Regions from separate parts of the Rhodoferax sp. GW822-FHT04A08 genome, predicted to be linked through region 2. Evidence: predicted binding sites of a transcription regulator. Region 2 holds the regulator's gene; the other holds the start of a gene.
The links. Region 2 encodes NrdR, which represses ribonucleotide reductase genes. Its sites were predicted from a motif close to CACNANATNTNGTG; they were not measured.
Positions count from the first base shown of each region.

Region 1: the regulator NrdR is predicted to act here: its motif matches at 1,512-1,525, upstream of AC1RMF_RS12885 (ribonucleoside-diphosphate reductase subunit alpha).

Region 1 is NZ_JBXAMW010000005.1:274,988-278,403, reverse strand. It holds gene AC1RMF_RS12895 (sigma-54-dependent transcriptional regulator) at 1-632, shown strand, start outside; gene ampD (1,6-anhydro-N-acetylmuramyl-L-alanine amidase AmpD) at 625-1,218, shown strand; gene AC1RMF_RS12885 (ribonucleoside-diphosphate reductase subunit alpha) at 1,625-3,416, shown strand, end outside.
Region 2 is NZ_JBXAMW010000001.1:353,278-356,693, reverse strand. It holds gene glyA (serine hydroxymethyltransferase) at 1-1,173, shown strand, start outside; gene nrdR (transcriptional regulator NrdR) at 1,190-1,639, shown strand; gene AC1RMF_RS01600 (GspH/FimT family pseudopilin) at 1,643-2,167, opposite strand; gene AC1RMF_RS01595 (type IV pilin protein) at 2,508-2,918, shown strand; gene AC1RMF_RS01590 (GspH/FimT family pseudopilin) at 2,921-3,416, shown strand, end outside.

The DNA.
Region 1 (3,416 bases), on a different contig from region 2:
GCCCCCTGGGCAGCACCCAGGAGGAAATTGTGGATGTGCGCGTCGTCAGTGCAACCCACAAGGATCTGCCCAGCGAAGTCGTCGCAGGCACTTTCCGTCAGGACCTGTTCTACCGCCTCAACGTGATTGACATAGACATCCCACCTCTGCGCGAGCGCCCGGAGGATTTGCCTGCGCTGTGCCAGACATTGCTGGAGCGCATTTCCCGGGATTCCGACCTGCCCATGCGGCAGGTCCCCGCCCACACCATGGCGCGCCTGGCCGGACTGCCCTTGCTGGGTAACGTGCGTGAACTGGAAAACATTCTGCACCGTGCGCTGGCCCTCAGCGAAGGCAACGCCCTCGAACTCTCGGGCATAGAGCTTGAGCGCTGCATGCCCTCCCCCCAACGCACTTCAACGCCTCCCCAGGCGGTGGAGACCCCGGCGGCCAAAGCGCCCTTGCCGGACGACCTGCAACGCTATCTGGACGAGCAGGAGCGCAGCATCCTGGTGCGTGCGTTGCGGGAAACCGGATTCAACCGTACCCTGGCAGCCAAACAGCTGGGACTGACGTTGCGACAAATACGCTACCGCATAGCCAGGCTCAAGATCGATGCACCAGACGTGAGCGGCGAGGATTCCGATGAATAGCCCCCCTGCCGTGGACCCGATCACGTGGCGAGATGGCTGGTACGCCTTTGCACGCCGCTGTGATTCGCCCAATTTCGGACCACGCCCCAAAGACGTGGCTGTCGATCTGGTGGTGCTGCACTCCGTCAGCCTGCCACCCGGCGAGTACGGAGGAGATGCGGTGCAGCAGCTTTTTTGCAATACGCTGGACTGGAACGCACACCCTTACTTCAAGCAAATGGAAGGTCTGCAGGTTTCCGCGCATTTCTTCATTCAGCGTGGAGGCGAGTTGTGGCAGTTCGTCAGCTGCGATGACCGGGCCTGGCATGCAGGGCAGTCGCGCTTTGGCGAGCGAAGCAACTGCAATGACTTCTCCATAGGCATAGAACTCGAAGGACTGGAAGGCAACACCTTCGAGCAACCCCAGTACGAAACCCTGCTCGCCCTGTTGCCCGCGATCGCTGGCCATTACCCGGTTGCGCACATCGCGGGACACGAACACATTGCCCCGGGACGCAAATCCGACCCCGGTCCCGGCTTTGATTGGGACTATCTGCGTAACCGTTGCGGCTTTTTACCCCCGTATTTTCCCGATAAGCATATGTGATGGGCGGCTGACAGGCCGACCTGGTGCAGCCGGCATCCGCAGGTGCACACTTATCTGACAAAAACGCCGGCCACGAAAGGTCTTGCGCGGCGCGCTTTTGGCGACAAAAACGTCCGCCAAGCCGCGCCAAATCGACGTCCTTTTTGTTGGAGCCGCATTTCATGCGGGCTGGGCGCGGGCGGAGAGAAAAAGTCCTGCATTGCAAGACCTTGTTGCAACTTTTTTCAGTCGCAATGGGCCATCCCGCATCGTCGTTGGATACACTACAGGTAGTGGCTTGCCATCAACCATGACCCCAGATATAGTGTGTTACGTTCACACGGATACACAAGGGGATCGCACCGATGACAGGCCCTTCCCGACTTCCCTGAACCCCAACAATAAAACTGATTTAGAAGAGGAAATCATGCAGTCTTACGCATCTCCAAGCACCCCACTGTCCACCGGCGTCCTGAGTACCCAGGCTGCTCCCTCATATGCCGACGCGCAGGCCCATCCGTTGGCCCATTACCAGATCATCCGGCGCAACGGCGCAGTGGTTCCGTTTGAACCCAATAAGATCGCCGTGGCGATGATGAAAGCCTTTCTGGCCGTGCACGGCACACAGGGTGCAGCGTCGGCCAGCGTGCGCGAAACCGTGGATGGCCTGACGCAGCAAGTCATTCGCGCGCTGATGCGTTCACGCCCGGGTGGCGGCACTTTCCATATTGAAGATGTGCAGGACCAGGTGGAACTGGGACTGATGCGCGGTGGCCACCACGAGATAGCCCGCGCCTATGTTCTGTACCGCGAACGCCGCACCCAGGAGCGCGCCAAGCAGGTGGAACAGGTCAAACCCAAGGCGGCCACCATCCACGTCACCGAAGACGGTCAGCGGGTGGAGCTGGACCTGGACCTGCTCAAATCCCGCATCGAGACTGCTTGCGCCGGCCTGGGCGTCGACGTCAAGGCCGATCCCATCGTGGCCGAGACCATGCGCAATCTGTACGACGGCGTTCCCATGGACGAGGTCTACAAGGCATCCATCCTGGCAGCCCGCACACTGATCGAGAAAGATCCGGACTACACCTACGCCACTGCGCGCCTGTTGTTTGTCACCATCTCGCGCGAGATTCTGGGCCGCGACGTGGCCCAGGCCGATATGGCACAGGCCTATGCCGACTACTTCCCCGGTTTCATCAAGAAAGGCGTGGATGCCGAGCTGCTGGACGAAAAGCTGCTGCAGTTCGATTTGAAGCGACTTGGCGCCGCACTCAAGGCCGACCGCGACCTGAATTTCGACTACCTGGGTCTGCAGACTCTGTACGACCGCTACTTCCTGCACGTGGGCAAGAAGCGCATCGAACTGCCGCAGGCTTTCTTCATGCGTGTGGCCATGGGCCTGTCGCTCAACGAGATCGACCGTGAGGCACGCGCCATCGAGTTCTACGAAGTGCTCTCCAGCTTCGACTTCATGTCCTCCACACCCACACTGTTCAACAGCGGCACGTTGCGCTCACAGCTCTCCAGCTGCTACCTGACCACGGTGCCGGACGATCTGGATGGCATCTACGAATCCATCAAGGAAAACGCACTGCTGTCCAAGTTTGCCGGCGGCCTGGGCAACGACTGGACGCGCGTGCGCGCCCTGGGCTCCCACATCAAGGGCACCAATGGTGAATCGCAAGGCGTGGTGCCGTTCCTCAAGGTGGTCAATGACACCGCCGTGGCCGTGAACCAGGGCGGCAAGCGCAAGGGCGCGGTCTGCACCTATCTGGAGACATGGCACCTGGACATTGAAGAATTCCTGGAGCTGCGCAAGAACACCGGTGACGACCGCCGCCGCACCCACGACATGAATACCGCCAACTGGGTGCCCGACCTGTTCATGCGCCGTGTCATGGAAAAGGGCACCTGGACACTGTTCTCGCCCTCCAACGTGCCGGACCTGCATGACCTGTTCGGCGCCGAATTCGAGAAGGCTTATGTGGCCTACGAAGAAAAGGCTGCGCGTGGCGAAATCAAGCCCAGCCGCACGGTGCAAGCCGCTGACCTGTGGCGCAAGATGCTGACCATGCTGTTCGAAACCGGCCATCCCTGGATCACGTTCAAGGATGCCTGCAACGTGCGCTCGCCCCAGCAGCACGCTGGCGTGGTGCACTCTTCCAACCTGTGCACCGAGATCACGCTCAACACCTCCGACACCGAAACCGCGGTCT
Region 2 (3,416 bases):
CGTCAGGAACACCACATCGAGCTGATTGCCAGCGAAAACTACGCATCCCCCGCCGTCATGGCTGCCCAGGGAAGCCAGCTTACTAATAAGTATGCAGAAGGCTATCCAGGGAAGCGCTACTACGGCGGCTGCGAATTTGTGGACGTTGCCGAGCAACTTGCCATTGACCGCGTGAAGCAGCTGTTTGGCGCAGAAGCGGCCAATGTGCAAGCCCATTGCGGTGCCTCTGCCAATGAAGCCGTATTCCTGGCCTTCCTGAAGCCAGGCGACACCATCATGGGCATGAGCCTGGCCGAAGGTGGCCACCTGACCCACGGAATGCCCCTCAACATGAGTGGCAAATGGTTCAACGTGGTGAGCTATGGACTGGACGCCAAAGAAGCCATTGACTACGACGCCATGGAGCGCAAGGCCCATGAGCACAAGCCCAAGCTGATCGTGGCCGGCGCTTCGGCGTACAGTTTGCACATTGATTTTGAACGTTTTGCCAAGGTGGCCAAAGACATCGGCGCCATTTTCATGGTGGATATGGCCCACTATGCGGGTCTGATTGCCGCTGGCGTCTACCCTAACCCGGTGCCGCACGCCGACATTGTGACCTCCACCACCCACAAGAGTCTGCGTGGCCCCCGTGGCGGCATCATCCTGATGAAGGCTGAGCACGAAAAGGCGATCAACAGCGCGATCTTCCCTGGCTTGCAAGGCGGCCCCCTCATGCACGTGATTGCCGCAAAAGCAGTCGCGTTCAAGGAGGCGCTGGAACCCGGCTTCAAGCAGTACCAGCAGCAGGTATTGAAGAATGCCCAGATCGTGGCCGAAACCCTGACGCAACGCGGTCTTCGGATTGTGAGCGGCGGCACCCAAAGCCACGTCATGCTGGTTGACTTGCGGTCCAAAGGCATCACCGGCAAGGAAGCTGAAGCCGTTTTGGGCAGCGCTCACATGACCATCAACAAGAACGCCATCCCCAACGACCCGGAGAAACCCATGGTCACCAGCGGCGTGCGTATAGGCACACCAGCCATGACCACGCGCGGCTTCAAGGACGAAGAAGCGCGCTTGACTGCCAATCTGGTTGCGGACGTGCTGGACAATCCACGCGACGCAGCCAACATCGAAGCCGTTCGAGCCAAGGTGCACGCCCTGACCCAGCGGTTCCCGGTCTACAAATAAGTCGAGTGACCTGAACATGAAGTGCCCCTTCTGCGGAAATTCCGAAACCCAGGTCGTGGAGACCCGGATTGCCGAAGATGGGGACTTCATTCGTCGTCGCAGGCAATGCGGCTCCTGCGAGAAGCGCTTTACCACTTACGAGCGTCCGGACGTCAACTTCCCGTCCATCGTCAAGAAGGATGGACGACGCATCGAATTTGAGCGAGCCAAGCTCCAGGCCTCCATGAACCTGGCGCTACGCAAACGGCCGGTCAGCACAGAACAGGTGGACGCGGCGATCGAAAGGATCGAGGAAAAGCTGCTGAATCTGGGATTGCGTGAGGTGCAATCCACCCGCATTGGTGAACTGGTGATGCGCGAGCTCAAAAAGCTCGACAAGGTTGCTTACGTGCGATTCGCTAGCGTGTACCGCAACTTTGAGGATATTGATGAGTTCAAGACGTTGGTGGATGAGGTAAGCCGGTAGGGCTTAATGTCCTGAACATTCCGAAAAAGATGTCGTTTCAACTCTCACTCGCCCAACGCTATTGAGAACTACGTTATAGGCATCCTGAACTTTGGCGCTAGTTGGGCATATCTTAAACGTACCAGCTTGGAATCCGCCGCTCGACAGTCTACTGTATCCCATTTGATTGAACGAAACATAGTTACCAACACTACTGTTGGCCAGTATCAATACAGAAGTTTCATTTTTGAAATATATGGATATTATCTCCTCCGAAGCATCTCTGACACCAGACTTGTTTCCATCGTGAAATACTATCCAGCCCTGACTCCATTCGCCGCTTTTTGAACAGAACAAGCCATCAGAGGATTTACACAATGTCACATGTGGATTTCTCTTGATTGCCTCAATTCTAGCCTGAGTTATTCCAAGTAGTAAAGTCTGGGCAACCTGCTTCAGTCTGATTTTCTGCATCATTTCAGACAAAGTTGGAACAAATACTACCAACAAAACAGAAATAGTGCTGACTACCACCAAGGATTCCAGCAACGAAATTCCACTGCTGGACCGAGCACTTTGGCGGAACGAATTGCTCCCTTGCTTTAGATCAATCCGTAACGAATCCCGAATGCTCAGGCATTTGATAGGCGTTTTACATTCATTTGCTCGCATGAATGCCAATATGCAGCGCCATGGAAGTCAAGTCTTGATGGAAAAATGATCAAATGGCACCAGGCAAAAGAGCCGTTCGTCAGGAAAAACCGTCGTTTTGTCAGGAAACCTTCGTAGCATAAGAAAAAACTCTGTACTCTAAAATTTAGAAGGCGTTGCGCACATTGCCGTGACGCCATTGAGCAATTAACCTTCACAGGCAGAGTTGGAAAATAGAATGAGAAAAACTTCGGGATTTACCTTAATAGAATTGATGATTACAGTAGCTGTAATTGGGATTCTCGTCGCAATTGCAATGCCAAGCTATTCTGATTATGTCACTCGTGGCAGCATTCCAGAAGCCACCACAGGTCTTTCGCAAATGCGGGCGCGAATTGAGCAATATTATGCAGACAATAGAACATATGTAGGATTTACTTGTCCGGCGCCAGAGCAAGTCAAAAACTTCACTTTCACATGCCCCACACTAACAGTCAATACATATATTCTTCAGGCCGCGGGCAATTCATCCAGCAAAGTATCCGGGTTTACATACACTATTAATCAAGCTGGTACGCGGACAACGGATACTCCCTCGTGGGGAGACAGCAATACCTGCTGGGTGGTAAATAAAAATGGGGGATGCTAAATATGGCAAAAAAGGTCCAGTCCGGCGTGACGCTACTGGAGGCCATGATAGTAATTACTATTGTTGGAATTCTGGTAGCAATCGCATTTCCGGCATATCAAACTCAAATCGCAAATGCACAGCTCAAGGTTAAAGCAGAATCTGCTTTAAATGGTCTTCAATTTGCTCGAAGTGAAGCACTTCGCAGAAACACACGTGTTTTTTTCACCGTAAGTTCAGACTCCTCTTGGACGGTCGGATGTGAGACTACTGTTGCAGATTTGAATGGTGACGGAACGGCTGATTGCCCTGCATCCATTCAAACAAAATCGGCGCAGGAGGGAAGTGGAAATATCACTATCTCATTTGCCCCAACTGCATCAAGAACCGCAACATTTACTGGCCTAAGTTTGCTGTCCGCGACCAACAAAGACAGTTCACTTCCTTTTACTCAAATAAATTTTTCAACTAGTGGCACTAGCAAAACATACCGAATTACTTTGACACCAGGCGGGCAAT